4 regions of the Streptomyces sp. NPDC060002 genome follow, and region 3 is predicted to be linked to each of the others. Evidence: riboswitches for the same ligand, from Rfam matches in the RefSeq annotation. Region 3 holds a riboswitch; each other region holds the start of a gene.
The links. A riboswitch is a leader RNA that binds a small molecule or an ion and turns the genes downstream of it on or off. The one in region 3 is predicted to bind S-adenosylmethionine.
Positions count from the first base shown of each region.

Region 1: it holds a riboswitch for S-adenosylmethionine, as region 3 does, so the genes downstream of both, ACFWBD_RS30145 (aminotransferase class V-fold PLP-dependent enzyme) here and thrC (threonine synthase) in region 3, are expected to answer to the same signal.
Region 2: it holds a riboswitch for S-adenosylmethionine, as region 3 does, so the genes downstream of both, ACFWBD_RS21885 (putative leader peptide) here and thrC (threonine synthase) in region 3, are expected to answer to the same signal.
Region 4: it holds a riboswitch for S-adenosylmethionine, as region 3 does, so the genes downstream of both, ACFWBD_RS01840 (amino acid ABC transporter permease) here and thrC (threonine synthase) in region 3, are expected to answer to the same signal.

Region 1 is NZ_JBHWUW010000043.1:35,937-40,749, reverse strand. Features, by position in the region: gene ACFWBD_RS30155 (hypothetical protein) at 1-517, shown strand, start outside; gene ACFWBD_RS30150 (Lrp/AsnC family transcriptional regulator) at 623-904, shown strand; gene ACFWBD_RS30145 (aminotransferase class V-fold PLP-dependent enzyme) at 937-2,298, opposite strand; SAM riboswitch class IV at 2,478-2,594, opposite strand; gene trpD (anthranilate phosphoribosyltransferase) at 2,775-3,839, opposite strand; gene ACFWBD_RS30135 (cytochrome bc complex cytochrome b subunit) at 3,984-4,813, opposite strand, start outside.
Region 2 is NZ_JBHWUW010000024.1:81,474-86,286, forward strand. Features, by position in the region: gene ACFWBD_RS21870 (YciI family protein) at 1-40, opposite strand, end outside; partial or broken gene ACFWBD_RS21875 (kinase) at 302-538, opposite strand; gene ACFWBD_RS21880 (SAM-dependent methyltransferase) at 779-1,594, shown strand; SAM riboswitch class IV at 1,741-1,850, shown strand; gene ACFWBD_RS21885 (putative leader peptide) at 1,885-2,001, shown strand; gene ACFWBD_RS21890 (ABC transporter substrate-binding protein) at 2,215-3,837, shown strand; gene ACFWBD_RS21895 (ABC transporter permease) at 3,846-4,805, shown strand; gene ACFWBD_RS21900 (ABC transporter permease) at 4,802-4,813, shown strand, end outside.
Region 3 is NZ_JBHWUW010000004.1:275,614-280,426, forward strand. Features, by position in the region: gene ACFWBD_RS06540 (MoaD/ThiS family protein) at 288-563, opposite strand; gene thrC (threonine synthase) at 698-2,014, opposite strand; SAM riboswitch class I at 2,033-2,198, opposite strand; gene ACFWBD_RS06550 (glucosyl-3-phosphoglycerate synthase) at 2,368-3,312, shown strand; gene ACFWBD_RS06555 (trehalose-6-phosphate synthase) at 3,429-4,813, shown strand, end outside.
Region 4 is NZ_JBHWUW010000001.1:405,901-410,713, forward strand. Features, by position in the region: gene ACFWBD_RS01830 (transporter substrate-binding domain-containing protein) at 1-424, opposite strand, end outside; gene ACFWBD_RS01835 (amino acid ABC transporter ATP-binding protein) at 497-1,300, opposite strand; gene ACFWBD_RS01840 (amino acid ABC transporter permease) at 1,297-2,277, opposite strand; SAM riboswitch class IV at 2,674-2,793, opposite strand; gene ACFWBD_RS01845 (glutathione S-transferase C-terminal domain-containing protein) at 2,860-3,756, opposite strand; gene ACFWBD_RS01850 (NAD(P)-dependent oxidoreductase) at 4,179-4,813, opposite strand, start outside.

The DNA.
Region 1 (4,813 bases), on a different contig from region 3:
ACAACTCGCGCCTGAGCAGGGCCCGTTGACGATGACTTGCGGTCACGGCGTCGACCTGCGCACCCGACTGAGCCCCGAACTGCCCCTGAGCACCGTGCTCAACTGCATCACCGGCCTGCAGACCACGCTGGCCGTCCGCCACGACGACCGGCCGGAGACGGTGGGCCGGGAGGTCGCCGACCAGGTGGCCGGCGCGCTGGCGCGGCGCGACCCCGAGCGGTTCCTGCTGGCCGCGCTGCGGGCCGGTGCCCGGGGCATCGCGGTGCCCGTCCCGGTCGTCAGTTACGGGATCTCCAACGTCGGGCGGATCCCCGCGCACCCCGTCCCCGGGGATGTGGAGCTGCTCCGCTTCGGCGGTACGGCCAACGCGCCGGGCATGCCGCCCAAGATCGGGGTCGCCAGCTTCGGCGGCCGGCTGCTCGTCCAGAACGAGTACGACAGCTGGACGTACGCCCCCGAGCAGATGCGGCGCCTGCGTGAGACGCTGCGCGGTTCCCTGACGGATCTGGTCCGCTGACCGCGGCTGTGCGGCGCTGCCCGCCACCGTCCCTTTGGTGAGCCACCGCTCACGTCATAGAGTGAAGCCCGCCCAGCTCCGGCCCCCCGAGGGAGAGAACCAGCCGTGATCACCGCGATCGTCCTCATCAAGACCAGCGTGGACCGGATTCCCGAGATCGCGGAGCGGATCGCTTCGCTGGACTCCGTCAGCGAGGTCTTCTCCGTCACCGGGACGTACGACCTGATCGCCATGGTGCGGGTGAAGGAGCACGAGGACCTGGCGGAGGTCATCCCGGGCAGCATCAGCAAGATCCCCGGCGTGGAGGGCACGGACACGCACGTCGCCTTCCGTACCTACTCGCAGCACGACCTCGAGGCGGCGTTCGCGATCGGGCTGGACTCCTGACCGCCTGAACACCGCCTCCGGCGGACCGTCGCTCACACCTCGGGCACGCAGCGGCCGTCTTCCGTCCGGTACTGCCACTGCGCGCCCTCGCTGACCAGCTCGCGCACCGCGTTCACGAAGCGGTCCACGTGCTCGTCCGGGGTGCCCGCGCCGAAGCTCACCCGGATCGCGTTGAGGGACTTCTCGCCGGGCGCCGCCTCGGGGGCCCCGCACTCGCCCTGGGTCTGGGGGTCGCTGCCCAGCAGCGTGCGGACCAGGGGGTGGGCGCAGAAGAGACCGTCGCGGACCCCGATGCCGTACTCGGCGGAGAGGGCGGCGGCGAAGTGGGAGCTGTTCCAGCCCTCGACGACGAAGGAGATCACTCCGACCCGCGGGGCGTCGTCGCCGAACAGGGAGAGCACCTTCACCTGCGGGACCTCGGCCAGGCCGTCCCGCACCTTCGCGATCAGGTACTCCTCCCGCGCGACCAGGCTGTCGAAGCCCGCCTCGGTGAGGGCCTTGCACGCCGAGGCGATGGAGTAGGCGCCGATCACGTTCGGGGAGCCGGCCTCGTGGCGGGCGGCGTTCTCGTGCCACTCCACGTCCACTCCCCCGTCCTCGCGCCGCGTGACCTTGCGGCTGGCGCCGCCGCCCGCGAGGTAGGGGTCGGCCTCGGCCAGCCAGTCGGCACGGCCGGCCAGGACGCCGGCGCCGAAGGGCGCGTACAGCTTGTGGCCGGAGAAGGCCACCCAGTCGACGTCGAGCTCCTGCACGGAGACCGGGTGGTGCGGGGCCAGCTGGGCGGCGTCCAGGACGATCCGGGCGCCGTGCGCGTGCGCGGCGGCCGCCAGCTCGCGCACCGGCCACAGCTCGCCGGTGACGTTCGAGGCGCCGGTGACGCAGACCAGGGCCGGGCCGTAGGGGTCACGCCCGGCGAGGGCCCGCTCCAGCGTCTCGACGGCCTGGCGCGGGGTGCGCGGGGCGTTGAGGTAGGTGACCCGGGCGTCCTTCCAGGGCAGCAGCGAGGCGTGGTGCTCGGTCTCGAAGACGAAGACCTGGCAGTCGGCGGGCAGGGCCCGGGCCAGCAGGTTGAGGGAGTCCGTCGTCGAGCGGGTGAAGACCAGCTGGTCGTCGGGCCGGCAGTCCAGGAACTCGGTCACCGTCCTGCGGGCGTTCTCGAAGAGGTCCGTGGACAGCTGCGAGAGGTAGCCGGCGCCCCGGTGCACGCTGCCGTAGTACGGGGCGTAGGCCGCCACGTCGTCCCAGACGCGCTGGAGGGCGGGGGCGCTGGCCGCGTAGTCGAGCGCCGCGTAACTGACCTCGCCGCCCGTCACGAGCGGGACCGTGACATCCCGTCCCAGAACGGGCAGCTGTGCACAAACGGTACGGGCGGCGGCAGCGGTGGAGACAGACATGGCGAACTCCCGTGAGAGGCAAGGGGGAACCGCCGTGCGAGCGGACATGGCTCGAGCACGGAGGAAGGTGAAAGGGGTGTGCGGAGGCGGGGCTCTACGCCCTATCGCATTCGCTTGCTCACGGAAGGCTCCCTCGACGACCAGGACCCCTGGTGGCGCTCACTCGGAAGAGTGCGAGGGGTCCGCGCTTGCCGTAGACCTCGCTGCCTACGGCCTGGTCTTCACCCGGGGCACCCCGCCACGGACGGAGGGTTGCCGGACAGTCGGCCGGGGCCTCATGACTGTCACTCATGACCTGGTACAGGAACGTACGTGAAGTGATCGCCGCCCCGCAACCCGTGTCCGGATCGCGGGACGGCCCGGGGCAGAGCCCCGAAGGAGCGCGGGGCTCATGTGCGGCTCCGCCGCGTGGGCGCGACCGGCCACGACGGCGCCGCGGACGACCCACGGCCCTCGCGGCACCGCAGGCGGAGCGCCTACGCGTTGCTGGCGGCCACCCAGCGCTCCAGGGCCCGCTTGGCCGCTCCCGAGTCGATCGACTCCGCCGCCCTGTCCATCCCGGCCCGCAGCTGCTCCGCCAGCGTCCCGGTGCCCGGCTCGAGCGCCACGAGCGCCGCCGCCGAGTTGAGCAGCACGGCCTCGCGCACCGGGCCCGTCTCGCCCTCCAGGAGGCGGCGGGCGACCTCCGCGTTGTACGACGGGTCCCCGCCCCGCAGGGCCTCGACCGGGACCAGCTCCAGGCCGACGTCACGCGGGTCGAAGGACTCCTCGGTGACCTTGCCGTCGCGGACGACCCACACATGGGACGTGGCCGTCGTGGTCAGCTCGTCGAGACCGTCGTCGCCCCGGAAGACCAGGGACGAGTTGCCGCGCTCGGCGAAGACGCCCGCGACGACCGGCGCCATGCGCGGGTCGGCGACCCCGACCGCCTGGGCCCGCACCTTGGCGGGGTTGGTCAGCGGGCCGAGCACGTTGAACACCGTGCGGATGCCCAACTGGCCGCGCGCGGCGCCCACATGACGCAGCGCCGGGTGGAACTTGATCGCGAAGCAGAAGGTGATCCCGGCCTCCTGGGCCACCTCGGCCACCCGCCGCGGGGTCAGCTCCAGATTGACGCCGAGCTTCTCCAGGACGTCCGAGGCGCCGGACGCGGAGGACGCGGCCCGGTTGCCGTGCTTGACGACCGTGGCGCCCGCGCCGGCCACGACGATCGCCGACATCGTGGAGATGTTGACCGTCTTCGCGCCGTCGCCGCCCGTGCCGACGATGTCGACGGTCGGGCCGGGCACCTCGATCAGGTTGGCGTGCTCGTACATCGCCCGGACCAGCCCGTTGATCTCCGCGACGGTCTCGCCCTTGGCCCGCAGCGCCACCACGAACCCGGCGATCTGCGCGTCGGTCGCCTCGCCGCGCATGATCCGGTCGAGCGCCCAGAACGTGGCGTCGGCGTCCTGGTCGCGGCCGTACAGCAGGCCGTTCAGCACCTCGGGCCAGGAACGGCCCGCCGCGGTGTCGCCTCCAGCGGGGGTCACAGCGCTCATAGCCGCTCCTGCGTGTGTCGTCGTGTGCGTCGTGCGCCTCGTGACAAGGTGCCACCCCACCCTATCCAGCCGGTGGGCACGGCAAAGGGCCCCGTCCGAAGACCGGACGGGGCCCTTTCCTGTGGCGTGGCGACGCCTCAGCGATCAGTGGTGGCCGTGGCCGCTCGTGATCTCCTTGTACTCCTCCACGGTGGGCTTCGGAATCTGCTGGTCCTCACCGAAGTACGCCCCGCTGATCTTGGCGCGGAGCTTCTCCTTGCTCTTCACCTTGCGCTCGACACCGTTCTCGTCGACAGCGGCGCCGATCGCGGCCGGCTCGTACTGCTCGTGCGACGTGAGGGTGTGCAGCTGCTCCTGGCTGAGCGGCTCGTGGATCTCGATGAACTCACCGTGCGGCAGGCGCTTGATGGTGCCGGTCTCACGACCGTGCAGCACCTTGTCCCGGTCCCGGCGCTGGAGGCCGAGGCAGATCCGCTTGGTGAAGACATACGCGATGACCGGTCCGACGAAGAAGAAGATCCGGACGAACCAGGTGATCGAGTTGATCGACAGGTGGAGGTGCGTGGCCCACAGGTCGTTACCGCCGCCGACCAACGTGATCATGTACATCGTGACCCAGGCGACGCCCAGGGCCGTACGGGTGGGCGCGTTGCGCGGACGGTCCAGGATGTGGTGCTCGCGCTTGTCGCCGGTGACCCAGGCCTCGATGAAGGGGTACAGGGCCAGCGCCGCGAGGACGACACCGAAGAGGACCAGCGGGATGAACACGCCCAGGACGAGCGTGTGACCCCAGTAGTTGATCTCCCAGCCCGGCATGAAGCGGATCAGGCCCTCGGCGAAGCCCATGTACCAGTCGGGCTGGGCGCCGGTGGACACCTGGTCCGGACGGTAGGGGCCCATGGCCCAGATCGGGTTGATCTGCGCGATGCCCGCGATGACCGCGATCACGCCGAAGACCAGGAAGAAGAAGCCTC
Region 2 (4,813 bases), on a different contig from region 3:
CGGAGGCGGGCCGATCACGGTGATAGCAGAAGAACTCCATACCGGCAGACCCTTACCAACTCGGCCCGGTATCTCAACAGGCTTTCGGCGAGGACGACCACGGGCGGGGCTTCCGGGGGGCTCGGTGACTCGACGGTCACCGATCCCGGAGAGCCCTCGCCCGCCTCGCGTCCGGCGGACGGCTACCTGCCGCGGAACTCCACCTCGATGATCTTCACCGGTCGCCGGCCCAGTCGCCGTTGACGTCTGCGGCGAGGGAGTGCTTGCCGTTCGTCGTGGTGAACGCCACGGAACCGGAGCCGTGGATGCCCGCGTCCAGGGCATGGCGGGCAACGGCCTCGATCACCCCGATGTTCGCCGCGCCGGGCCGGTCGTGCTCGCGCAGCACGATCCGGCGGAGGTTCTCCTGCGCGACCAGGGCCAGGCCCCGGCCGAACCTCTCGCGCAGACCGGCCGCCACCGCCGACTTGCCCGAGGCGCTGTTGCCGCGCAGGACGACCAACCGGGTCTCGGGGGTACCCACCGTCACGGCGGCCACGCTACCGGCACGGCGGACACCACCGGTACGCACAGGGCGAGGTGGGGGGCCCGGGAGAGCTGCGGCGGCTCGCGCGACGGTACGGACGCACCGGCCCGCATGGGGGCGTAAACCGGGAATCTTCCGTGAGGGCACTGTTCGAACCCATCGAAAATGTGAACGGGTGTACGTACCGGGGTCGTTGGGACGTAAGTTGTGGCTCGAACTGCCCACGCCTCGCCTGAAAGACGGACGCCCCTCATGACCGACCATGTGACCACGCCCGGACCAGCGGCACATCAGAAGATCGACACCTCCGTACCGCACTCGGCCCGCATCTGGAACTACTGGCTGGGCGGGAAGGACAACTACCCCGTCGACGAGCAGGCCGGCGACGCCTACACCGCCGTGTTCCCCGGCATCGTCACCATCGCCCGCAGCAGCCGCGCGTTCCTGCGCCGCAACATCACCTACCTGGTCTCCGAGGCGGGCATACGGCAGTTCCTGGACGTCGGCACCGGCCTGCCCACCGCCGAGAACACCCATGAGGTCGCCCAGCGTCTCGCTCCCGAGACCCGGATCGTCTACGTGGACAACGACCCGCTGGTCCTGGCCCACGCCCGCGCCCTGCTCTACTCCACCGCGGAGGGCGCGACCTCCTATGTCGACGCCAATGTGCTGGAGCCTGAGCGCATCCTGGCGAGCGCCGCCGAGACGCTCGACTTCAGCCGTCCCACCGCGCTCATCCTCAGCAACATCCTGGGCCACGTCGCCGACTACGACCAGGCCCGCTCCATCGTCACCGGTCTGATGGCGGCCCTGCCGTCCGGCAGCTACCTTTCCGTCAACGACGGTTCGCGGGGCATCGACCCGGTCTTCGAAGCGGCCCAGGACGCCTACAACGAGAGCGGCGCCGTCCCGTACAACCTGCGCTCCGTCGACGAGATCACGGCGTACTTCGACGGCCTGGAACTCCTGGAGCCCGGGGTCGTCCCGGTCCCCCTCTGGCGCCCGGAGGCAACCGCCCCCGCCCCGGCCGTCATCGCCGAGCACGGCGGCCTCGCCCGCAAGCCGTAGCCACTTACGCGGGCGCCCCCTCACCGGACGGGCGGCCCGCGCTCATCACACTCCGCCGCACCCGCCGTCACGGCGGGTGCGGCGGAGGTGTTCAACTCTCCTGCCGATATTGACGGATAATGTCAGCGCTCCGTAAGATCGACCCCGGCATTGAGTGTCAGCGTCAAGCCCTGGCTAGCTGACCGGCAACCCTCCTCCGCGGTGGGGTGCTCCAGGTGAAAGCCCGGCAGGGTCACCGACTCTGCAAGCGCGTGGCTCCGGTTCAGGGGCCTGAGAGGTGGAGGTCCAGCGTGCGGCACAGCGGCAACCTGAGTGCCTCGAGCGCGACCGCGGCGCCGTTCTCCAACTTCTCGCGCCGACGCCACATCGACCTGCAGCGTTCCGCCAGCTGTCTGTGTCAGGGCTGATCACGCCCCACCTCGCAGGCTGACCCCCGCCCACGGCGCGGTCACGCCGTCATCGACATGGCCGTCGACACAGTCATCGACGCCCCCTCCCCCTGAACAGTTCTGAGCAGTGTCGGTCCGTGCCCCGTGCGTGGCCGGCACCCTCCGCGCATCGCCATGGCCGCGTTCCGCTCCGGCATGTGCGCGGTGACCTTGGAGTAGGAGAACCTCCCCGTGACAGCGCATCCGGATTCCCGTACCCACCGGTGGGCGGCGCTCGCCGCACTCGTGACCGGCAGCCTGCTGCTCAGCGCCTGCTCGTCGGGCGACAGCGGCGGCTCGAGCGGCGCGGGCGGCAGCCCGAAGTCGGGTGGCACCCTGACCTTCGCGGTGGGTTCCGACGCCGGCTGCGTGGATCCGCAGCAGGTGGGCAGCAACGACACCATCTACTCACTGCGTCAGGTCGTGGACTCCCTGACCGACCAGGACCCCAAGACCGGCAAGACAGTGCCGTGGCTCGCGAAGAGCTGGGACGTCAGCTCGGACACCACGACGTTCACGTTCCACCTGAGATCAGGCGTCACCTTCAGCGACGGGACACCGCTGACCGGGCAGGTGGTCAAGGACAACTTCGACGCGGTGCCGGAGCTCGGCGCCCTGGGCACGCTCGCCCAGGGATACCTGAGCGGTGTGGAGAGCACCACCGCCGTGGACCCGCTCACGGTGCGGGTGAAGTTCAAGCAGCCCAACGCGCAGTTCCTCCAGGCCACGGCCACGCATTCGCTGGGCATCGAGTCGTCGGCGAGCGTGCTCAAGAGCCCGCAGGAGAAGTGCAGCAAGGGAGTGGTCGGATCCGGGCCGTTCGTGCTGGACGGCTACGTGCAGAACCAGTCGATCACCCTGGCCAAGCGCGCCGAGTACGCCTGGGGTTCCTCGCTGTGGACCAAGCAGGGCGAGGCGTACCTGGACAAGCTGGTGTTCAAGGTGGTGCCCGAGGCGGGCGTGCGCACCGGCAGCCTCCAGTCCGGCCAGGTCAACGCGATCGGCAGCGTCGGGCGGGCCAACGAGGCGGCACTCCAAGGCGGTGCGGTGAACCTCCAGGCACGGGCCAACCCGGGCGTGGTGTTCAACCTGGGGCTCAACAACTCCCGGCCGCTCTTCAAGGACGCGAAGGTACGTCAGGCCATCCTGTTCGCCATCGACCGGCAGCAGATCGTCGACGCCGTGTTCCCGACCGGCACCGAGCCGGCGACCAGCATCCTGGCGCACACCACACCGGACTACACCGACCTCGGCGCCGACCTGGCCTTCGACGCCGCCAAGGCGAAGTCCCTCCTGGACGCGGCCGGCTGGAAGGCGGGCAGCGACGGCGTCCGGGTCAAGGGCGGCAAGAAGCTGAGCCTGACCGTCAAGTGGTTCGCCAACGCGGCCACCAACCAGCCCGCGCTGGAACTGATCCAGCAGCAGCTCAAGGCCGTCGGTGTCGAGGTGGTGCTCAAGCAGCTCCAGATCGCCCAGTTCTCCCCCACCCTTCAGTCCGGTGACTTCGACGCGGTGTGGGGCAACGTGACCCGGGCCGACCCTGACATCCTGCGCAGCTCGTACTCCACCCAGCTGGCCAACTTCTACCACCTGCCGGCCACCGCGCTGGACACCGCGCTGACCCAGCAGGCCGCGACGACGGATGCGGCGAAGCGCAAGCAACTCGTCACCCAGGCACAGCAGTTGATTGTTTCGAACGCGTATGTCGTACCCGTGGTGGAGCTGCAGACCCAGCTGGGGGTGGCGAAGAAGGTGCACAACCTCGCCTTCGAGGCCTCCAGCCGGATCCAGCTGCACGACACCTGGATCGGGTAGCGGCCGGCATGCGTCTCTACGTGGTCAAGCGTCTCGCGCAGGCCCTCGGGGTGCTGTGGGCGGCCTACACGGTGTCCTTCCTCGTGCTGGACTACCTGCCCGGTGACCCCGTCTCGGCGATGGCCGGCGCGGGAGCGGACACGGGGCAGGTCGATCCGGCCCAACTCGCCGCGCTGCGGCACGAGTACGGCTTCGACAAACCGGTTCTCGCGCAGTACGCCGACCATCTCGGCAGGGCGGTGCGCGGCGACTTCGGCGACTCGGTGTCCACCGGCCGGCCGGTGACCTCGACGCTGGCCGACGCGCTGCCGCAGACCCTCCAGCTGACCGGGGCTGCGCTGCTGCTCGCGGTGGTCCTCGGCGGTGGCCTGGCGGTCCTGGCGACCCACACCACCCAGCGGTGGTTGCGGCAGCTGCTGCTGTCGTTGCCACCGCTGGGGGTGTCGGTGCCGACGTTCTGGGTCGGGCTGGTGCTCGTCGAGCTGTTCTCCTTCCGGACGAGGCTGTTCCCCGCGTTCGGCAACGACGGGCTGCGTGGCCTGGTGCTGCCCGCGGTGACGCTGGCGATCCCGACCGGCGCCCTGGTGGCGCAGGTGCTGGCCAAGAGCCTGCTCACGGCGCTGGACCAGGCCTATGTGGAGACCGCCCGGGCCAAGGGCGCCGGCCGGCTGCGGATTCATCTGCGGCACGCGCTGCGCAACGCCTCGTTGCCGGCTCTGACGGTCGTCGGACTGCTGGCCGGTCAGCTGATCGCCGGTTCGGTCGTCGTCGAGACGGTGTTCTCCCGCGACGGTCTGGGCCGGGTGACCGCCGCCGCGGTCACGGTCCAGGACATCCCGCTGGTCCAGGGGGTCGTGGTGTTCGGGGCGCTGATCTTCGTGGCGGCCAATCTGATCGTCGATCTCGTCTACCCGCTGCTGGACCCGCGGATCGTGGTGGCGGCGAGCAGGAAGGTGCGTCCCGCATGAGCCGGACA
Region 3 (4,813 bases):
GAATTGAGGGCAAGTCGGGCCCTACATAAGCCACAAAAGCCACGAGAGAGGCGCAGACATTGGCTGCTTCTTGTCGGGCGTGGGGCAGAAATCAAAGGTTCCGGATACGGCGATCCGGACCGGGTTCCCCAACTGTACCGCGCTCAACCACACTGAATTGCCCCCTCCGCTTCTATCGCGGAGAGGGCAATTCGATGAACGCTCGGTAATCGCTGTTACCGACGGTTACTACCGATGGGTACTGAACGACGGTCAGTCATCCGCCCAGCGGTCGCCCGCCCGTCGGCTCAGCCACCGGCGACGGCCGGGATGATGGAGACGCCGGCGCCGTCCGGGGTGGCCGTCTCCAGACCCTGCTCGAAGCGGACGTCGTCGTCGTTCACGTAGACGTTGACGAACCGGCGCAGCTTGCCCTGGTCGTCCAGGACCCGGGCGGCGATGCCGGTGTGGTTCTTCTCCAGATCGGAGATGACCTCGCCGAGGGTGGCACCCTGGGCACTCACCTCGGCCTGGCCGCCCGTGTAGGTGCGCAGGATGGTGGGGATGCGGACGTTGACGCTCATGTCTTGTGATCTCCGGTCGGGTAGTAAGCCTCAGGGGCGCGGGGCCGTGCGGATCGTGCCGCTGCCGCCGCGTGGGCGCGACCGGCCCACACCGGCCCGCAGCGCCCATACGGTCTTATAGCGGAGCGCCCCGCTCAGGACGCGAGGCCGGCCTCTCGGAAGGAGTCGAGGTTCGGACGGATGGTCGCGGTCAGCCCGGTGCCGGCCACCGCGTCCAGGGTCTTCAGCCCGTCGCCCGTGTTGAGGACGACGGTCGTCCTGGTCGGGTCGAGAAGACCGTTCTCGATCAGCTTGCGCGTCACACCCACCGTCACACCACCGGCGGTCTCCGCGAAGATGCCCTCGGTCCGCGCCAGCAGCTTGATCGCGTCGACGATCTGCTCGTCGCTCACGTCCTCCACCGCGCCGCCGGTGCGCCGTGCGATGTCGAGGACGTACGGACCGTCCGCCGGGTTGCCGATGGCCAGCGACTTGGCGATGGTGTTCGGCTTCTGCGGGCGGACCACGTCGTGCCCGGCCTTGTAGGCGACGGAGACCGGGGAGCAGCCCTCGGCCTGCGCGCCGAAGATCTTGTACGGCCTGTCCTCGACCAGCCCGAGCTTGATCAGCTCCTGGAGGCCCTTGTCGATCTTCGTCAGCTGCGAGCCGGAGGCGATCGGCACGACCAGCTGGTCCGGCAGCCGCCAGCCGAGCTGCTCGCAGATCTCGTACGCCAGCGTCTTGGAACCCTCGGCGTAGTACGGCCGCAGGTTGACGTTGACGAAACCCCAGCCCTCGCCCGCCGAGTCGCCGATGAGCTCGGAGCAGAAGCGGTTGACGTCGTCGTAGTTGCCCTCGATGCCGACGAGTTCGCCGCCGTAGATCGCGGCCATGACGACCTTGCCCTGTTCCAGGTCGTGCGGGATGAACACGCAGGAGCGGAAGCCCGCCCGGGCGGCGGCGGCGCCGACGGCTCCGGCCAGGTTGCCCGTGGAGGAGCAGGAGAGCGTGGTGAAGCCGAACGCGCGGGCGGCCTCGATGGCCTGGGCGACGACCCGGTCCTTGAAGGAGTGCGTCGGGTTGCCGGAGTCGTCCTTGACGAAGAGCTTGCCGGCGTCGACGCCCAGCTCGCGGGCGAGGTTGTCGGCCTGGACGAGCTTGGTCCAACCGGGGTTGATGTTGGGCTTGTCGGCCACGTCCGCCGGGACCGGCAGCAGCGGCGCGTAGCGCCAGATGTTCGCGGGTCCGGCCTCGATGCGCTTGCGGAGCTCCTCCGTGTCGTAGGAGGAGAAGTCATACGCGATCTCCAGCGGGCCGAAACACTCCTCGCAGGCGAACACCGGGCCGAGGGGCACACGGTGACCGCACTCGCGGCAGTTCAACGCCGCGGCCGGACCGAGGTCGACAGCAGAGGACGTCGTAGAGTCGGTGGTGCTTGCATCAGCGGTGCTTGCAACAGTCTGCGCAGCCATGTGAGGCGAGGCCCTTTCTCCTCATCTTCCTCACGACGCATCTCGCCGTGAGACGGATTTGGCACCTTCCCGAGCCGGGAGCCTCGCGGAGCGATCACCACATGTGTCAGTGATCGTCACGAGACCGGCTGGAGGGTTGCCGGGGCTTCATCGGGCCGTATCCCTCTGCCCCTCTGGATGAGCGGTATGAAGTTGTCGACGGGGGCGACCTCGGACATGCGATGGTCATCCGCGTTGTTCAAGACTGTAACCGAAGGCCAGGACAGTTGAGATAGTCGTCCGAACCGCGAGATGGATCACACGGTCACCTCCTGTGCACCCGGTGTGATCACGACAGTGAGGAGCCGCGGACTGTGCTTCCAGAAACTGAGCGCTGGCTGACCACCCGCTCCTGGTCCGTGACCGATCGTCCGCTGCACCGGATCCTGGCCGCGAAGCGCGCCACGAACCAGTCGGTGTCCGTCGTCCTGCCCGCGCTGAACGAGGAGGAGACGGTCGGCGACATCGTCGCGATCATCCGTCACGACCTCATGCACCAGGTCCCGCTCGTCGACGAGATCGTGGTCGTCGACTCGGGATCGACCGACCGCACGTCCGAGGTCGCCGCGGCGGCCGGCGCGCGGGTCGTCCACCGGGACGACATCCTGCCGCGCATACCGGCCGTGCCCGGCAAGGGCGAGGTCCTGTGGCGCTCCCTGCTGGTCACCACCGGGGACATCGTCTGCTTCATCGACGCCGATCTGAGGGAGTTCTCCTCCGACTTCGTCTCGGGGATCGTCGGCCCGCTGCTCACCGACCCCGGGGTGGATCTGGTCAAGGGCATGTACGACCGTCCGCTGGGCGGCGCGGCCGGCCAGGGCGGGAGGGTCACCGAGCTCATGGCCCGCCCGCTGCTCAACATGCACTGGCCGCAGCTGGCCGGATTTGTGCAGCCGCTCGGCGGGGAGTACGCGGCCCGCCGCGGTCTGCTGGAGCAGCTGCCGTTCCCCGTCGGCTACGGCGTGGAGCTGGGCATGCTGGTCGACGCCCTGCACCTGGTGGGGCTCGACGCCCTGGCCCAGGTCGACATCGGCGTGCGCAAGCACCGTCACCAGGACGGCCAGGCGCTGGGCCGGATGGCGGCGGCCATCTACCGCACCGCCCAGCTCCGGCTGGCCCGCGGGCACCTGATCCGCCCGTCCCTCACCCAGTTCGAACGGAGCATGGACGGCTTCGAGCCGCGCACCTACTCCGTGGACACCGAGGAACGGCCGCCGATGGCGGAGATCGCGGAGTACGCGACCCGCAAGGTCGCGTGAGGGCCGGACGGGCCGTATACGGCATGCCGCCGACAGCGGCGACACGGCCGGACACGGCCCGTCCACACAGCGCGACCGTACGTTTGAGCGTTTCCCGACCGGGCTAGGTTGGGCGTATGGCTTCCACGCACGACACTGCAGCCCGGGCCGCCGAGGTGCTGGTCGCGTCCAACCGCGGCCCGGTCTCCTACGAGGTGCGCGAGGACGGCTCGCTGCACGCGAAACGCGGCGGCGGCGGGCTGGTCTCCGGCCTGTCCGCCATCGGGCCCGACACGGGCGCCCTCTGGGTGTGCTCGGCGCTCTCCGACGGCGACCGGGAGGCCGTCCGGCGCGGCGTCGGCGAGGAGGGCGTGCGCATGCTGGCCATTCCGGCCGACGTGCACGCCGACGCGTACAACGGCATCGCCAACTCCGTGCTCTGGTTCGTCCACCACCTGCTCTACCAGACACCGCTGGAGCCCGCCTTCGACGCGGAGTTCCGCCGCCAGTGGGCGTCGTACGAGACCTACAACCGGGCGTTCGCGGAGGCGCTGGCCCAGGAGGCGGCGGACGGCGCGGCCGTCCTCGTCCAGGACTACCACCTGTGTCTGGTCCCCGGGATGCTCCGCGAGCTCCGCCCCGACCTGCGCATCGGCCACTTCTCGCACACGCCGTGGGCGCCGGTGGACTACTTCGCCCTGCTGCCGGGGGACATCCGCGAGCAGTTGCTGACCGGGATGCTCGGCGCGGACCGCCTGGGCTTCCTCACCCGGCGCTGGGCGGACGCGTTCACCGCGTGCTGTACGGAGTTCGCCGACGGCCCCGGCAAGACACAGATCGGCGTGCACGGCCTCGGAGCGGACGCCGACTTCCTGCGCGAGCGCGCGCACCGGCCCGACGTCGAGGAGCGCCTGACGGCGCTGCGGGCGGAGATCGGCGAGGGCCGCAAGGCGATCGTCCGCGTCGACCGCACCGAGCTGTCGAAGAACATCGTGCGCGGGCTCCTGGCCTACCGGCAGCTGCTCGACGACCACCCGGAGTGGCGCGAACGGGTCGTCCACGTGGCCTTCGCCTACCCGTCCCGCCAGGACCTCGCCGTCTACCGCGACTACACGGCCGAGGTGCAGCGCCTGGCCGAGGAGATCAACGAGCAGTACGGCACGCCCGGCTGGACCCCGGTCCTGCTGAACCTCAAGGACGACTTCGCCCGCTCCCTCGCCGCCTACCGACTGGCCGACGTGGCCCTGGTGAACCCGATCCGCGACGGCATGAACCTGGTCGCCAAGGAGGTCCCGGTCGTCTCCGACGAGGGCTGCGCGCTGGTCCTGTCCCGGGAGGCCGGGGCCTACTGGGAACTGCGCGAGGACGCGATCACGGTGAACCCGTACGACGTCCTGGAGACCGCCCGCGCCCTGCACGAGGGGCTGACCATGAAGCCGGAGGAGCGGGCCGGGCGCACGAAGCGGCTGTCCGCGGCGGCGACCGCGCTTCCCCCGGCCCAGTGGTTCCTGGACCAGCTGAA
Region 4 (4,813 bases), on a different contig from region 3:
CGATGCCGACGAAGAGGTTCTCCCAGGTGAAGTTCTTCGTCTCCGGCTTCAGGCCGAGGACCGCGGCCACCAGGCGGCCGAGGTCGGGCTCGGCACCGGTGAGGGTCTTCTGGTCGTCGCCGACGTAGGCGAGCGGGGCGAAGCCGGAGGGCAGGGCGCCGATGCCGATGTTCAGCTTGCCGCTCTTCCTGATCGCGTCGGGCAGTCCGGCGCTGATGGACTTGACCTCGGAGACCTTCAGGGCGGTCTCCTCGGCCGCGCCGTTGGACACCCGGCCGATGGTCACGCTGCCGGCGGCGCTGCCGGTCGTGGTGGCGGCCTCGCTGTCACCACCGCAGGCGGCGAGCCCGGTGGCGAGGGTGGCGACCGCGGTCGCCGCGGTGATGCCGCGAATCAGGCTGCGTCGGGTGAAGTGGGCAGACATGGCCGTCCTTTGTGACTGGTGTGACTGGGCGAGAGGGTGGTGGCGTGGGGGGAAGTCGGGGGCGCGTCGGTGTCAGAGCACCTTGCTGAGGAAGTCCCGCGTCCGCTCGTGCTGCGGTTTGTCGAGGACCTCGCTGGGCGGGCCCTGCTCGACGATCTTCCCTTCGTCGATGAAGACGACCCGGTCGGCCACCTCGCGGGCGAACCCGACCTCGTGGGTGACGATGACGAGCGTGGTGCCGCTGGTCGCCAGGTCCTCGATGACCGCGAGGACCTCGCCGACGAGCTCGGGGTCGAGGGCGGAGGTGGGCTCGTCGAAGAGGATGACGCCGGGGCGCAGCGCGAGGGCGCGGGCGATGGCGACGCGCTGCTGCTGGCCGCCGGACAGCTGCCGGGGGTAGGCGCCGGCCTTGTCGGCGAGGCCGACCCGGTCCAGGAGTTCGCGGGCCAGTTCCAGGGCGGCGGACTTGGCGAGCCGCCCGGTGGCGACGGGCGCGGCGGCGACGTTGTCCAGCACGGTCAGGTGCGGGAAGAGGTTGAAGTTCTGGAAGACGAAGCCGATCCGGCCGCGCTGGGTCAGGATGGCGCGTTCGCTCAGCTCGCGCAGCCGGTCGCCGTTGCGGCGGACGCCGATCAGCTCGCCGTTGACGCTGACGTAGCCGATCTCGGGCTTCTCCAGGTGGTTGATGACCCGCAGCAGGGTGGACTTGCCGGAGCCGGACGGGCCGAGGATCACGGTGACCTCGCCGGGCCGCACGGTCAGGCTCACGCCGTCCAGGACCCGGTGGGCGCCGTACCACTTGTGCACGTCGTGCACCTCGACGGCGGCGGGCACGATCGCGGCGGTGCCGGCGCTCTGCACGGTCTCGGTGGTCATACGGCGGCCTCCCGGCGGATGCGGCCCCGCAGGTCGGTGAGACCGGTCCGCAGTTTCTGCAACGGCGTCGGCGGCAGGGAACGCGTGGCGCCCCGGGCGTAGTACCGCTCGACGTAGAACTGGACGACGGAGACGAGGCTGGTCAGGATCAGGTACCAGACGGTGACGACCAGCAGCAGCGGCACGATGTCGCCGGGGTAGGTGGCCCCCATGGTCTGCGCGGTGCCGAACAGGTCGAGCAGCGACACGTAGAAGACCAGCGAGGTGGACTTGACCAGGCCGATCAGCTGGTTGACGTAGTTCGGCGTGATCGACCGCAGGGCCTGCGGGAACACGATCTTCCAGAACTGGTAGCGCTTGGGCAGACCGAGCGCGGCGGCCGCCTCGTGCTGGCCCTGGTCGACGGAGAGGATGCCACCGCGGACCACTTCGGCGGCGTAGGCCGCCTCGTTGAGGCTGAGGCCGATGACGGCGATCACCATGTCGGTGGCCAGCCGGGACTCGTCGAAGCGGAAGAACGCCGGACCGAAGGGAACGCCCACGCTCAGGGTCTGGTACAGAGCGCTGAAGTTGTAGAGGAAGAGCAGCACCACGATCAGCGGGATGGAGCGCAGGGCCCATACGTAGGTCCAGCTGACCGCGCGCAGCACCGGGCTCTTCGAGAGCCGGGCGAGGGCGAGCAGGATGCCGCCGAGGAGGCCCAGCACCGCGCTGTAGGCGGCCACTTCCAGGGTGATCAGCAGTCCGTCGAGGATCACCGGCCGCAGGAACCAGTAGCCGAAGCGGTCCCACTGGTAGAAGGGGTTGGAGATCAGTCCGTGCGTGAACTGCGCCACCAGGACGAGGGCCACGGCGGTGGCGATCCAGCGGCCGGGCTTGCGCAGCGGCTGGACGCGCTGGGCGGTCAGCCTCTCTGACGGGACGTCGATGACGGGCGCGGCCTCGGCGAGGGTCACGGCGCCTGGGGGTTCACTCATGAGGGGCTCCGGCGGGAGTCGGACACCCCGGGTCACGGCGGACGTGCGTGGCCGGACACGCTTCGGCGGGGCGGCGGGAACCGCTCCGGGGGCGCGAACAGGGCATGGCGCACGGATGCGTACGGGAGACCGGGGTGGGGCGGACAACGGCACACCGCTCGGGCGGTGTTCGTCAGGAACGCGGCGGCGGGGCTGCGGTGCGAGGGGTTCGTTCAGCCCCGACAGCGGGCACGGCCCGGTGCGGTACACAGTGCGCTGTTCACACGCAGGAGGTCGACGGCGCGGTTGGCGACGAGGATGTCGAGGTACGGCCGTACGCAGCCCCGGGGGCGACGCGGCGCCGTCCGATGAGCTGCGTACATGTCCGTCACCGTCACTGTTCCGGCCCCTGAGGGGCCCTCGCGCTTACCGATACGTCATTACCGAAACGTCGGTCCGGTCGTCACCTGGGGCACCCCACCGCGGAGCGAGGGTTGCCGGTCAGCTAGCCAGGGCTTGTCGCTGACGCTCATGACCGTTCTGGGCCGTAAGTAAGACAGTTGCCCGAACGAATGTCAACGGCGGTCCAGTGGATGGACCGGGTCAGGGCCGGTTGACCTGCGGTCGGACCGCCGAACCGTCTGCCGCGTGGGTCTCCCAGTCCAGGATCTGGACAGCTGCGCCGGCGGCCTCCAGGCCCTGGCAACGGGCGTGGTGACGGCGGGCGATGGCGTCCAGGTCGAGGTGGGCGCCGAAGGCCGGGTGGGCGGCCAGCCGACCGGCGTAGGCCCACAGGGCGGGATGGTCGGCGATGCGGTGCACGGCGGCCGCGTCGAGGTGGTAGCGGTGCACGGTGTCGAGTTGGACCAGGGCGACCCACAACTCGACGTCGGAGGCGGTGATCTGATCACTGATCAGGTACTCGTGGGCGCCGAGCCCCCGCTCCAGCACCCCGAGCGTGGTGAGCAGCGTGTCGAGGGCGGCGGTGCGCTCCGTCTCCTCGATGTCGGCCGCTCCGGCGCGCTGGGCCGCCTCCTCGACGCCCTGGGCGCACATCCGCTCGACGGCCTCGATCTGCGACTCCGCGCCGCACGGGTACAGGGTGGGCCGGCCCCCGCCGAACCGCCGGGCCAGGTCGCGGGCGATGTCGGGGCCGTGGCTGCTGACGATGCGGCCCGACCAGTCGTCGCTGAGCACCGGCGCGAGGGCGGGTCCGGTGTACCGGTGCGCGCTGGCGTCGTACAGCGGACGCAGCGCCGAGTGGCCCCCGTCGGGACAGTCCGGGACGGCGGGCAGGAAGGTGACCGGGCAGGCCTTGTCCAGGCCGAGGAGGCTGTGGGTGACGGCGATGCGCAGACAGTCGGGGTCGGCCGCCGCCAGGTGGAGGCGGTAGCGGCGCGGCACGGCGTAGTGGCCGCTGCGCGCGTCCCGGCCGATCCGGCCCCGGAAGGCGGCGGTGGGCCGGGCGGACGGGTGGGCGGCCAGTGGTGTGACGGACATGACTCTCCCCGGAGGCGGGACGCACGAGGGACGTGCGCGCGGCGGATGCGACGTCGAAGAGGGAGGTGCGGACCTCGTCCGCTCGTGCCGGGTGCGGCCGCGTCCAGGGGACACCGCCGGTGCGGTTCGGCGCGGGGACGGGCCCGGCTCAGTCCTGGAACCTGATGGCGCTGCAGACGCGCTTCAGGTCGATGTGACGGCGGGAGGTGAGAAGGGGCGACGACCACGCCGTGCGGCTCGCGCGGCCGGTGATCGGCTCCTGTCGCCCCATTGTTTCCCTACCCGTTCACTAGGATTCCCGGATCGAGTGTCGATCCGCCTCGGGCCTCCGTCAAGGGGGCGTCCACCAGGTGAGTACCGGGCGGGTACGGGGCGGGTGCCGGGGCTGCCGGGGGGGGAGCTCCGGGAGCCGGAGTTCTCCCTCACCGCCCCATGGCGTCCAGGGCCGCGCGGGCGGCGTCCCGGACCGAACCTCGCCCGGCCCGGCCGGCCGCGTTCGCGACCTCGCTCAGCAGGCGTACGTCCTTGGCCAGCAGTCCGCCCGCGTGCGCGCCGATGCGGTCGAGGGTGCCGCCGGCGTCGGCGACCCGCTCCAGCGCGAAGCTGGCGGCGCTGCCTCGATGCAGGATCCGGCCGAGGACCACCGGATCGAGGCCCAGGGCTCCGCCGAGCGCGAGGGTGTCGGCGGCCAGTCCCAACTGAGCTGTGAACAGTGTGTTGTTGAGCAGTTTGGCGACCTGCCCCGAGCCGACGGGGCCCAGATGGACGACCGGATCGCCGTACGTGGCGAACACCGGCCGGCAGGAAGTGAACACCTCCGGGTCCCCGCCCACCATGACCAGCAGGGCGCCCTGCTCCGCGGCCCGGCCGCCGCCGCTGACGGGAGCGTCCAGCACGGACACACCCTGCGCCGCGGCCCGCTCGGCGAGGCGGCGGCAGGTGTCGGGGTGGACGGTGGAGTGCACCGCGATCACCCCGCCGGGCCGCAGTCCCTCCAGTACGCCGGAGGCGACCTGCTCCACATCCGCGTCGGCCACCACGCACAGGCACACCAGGT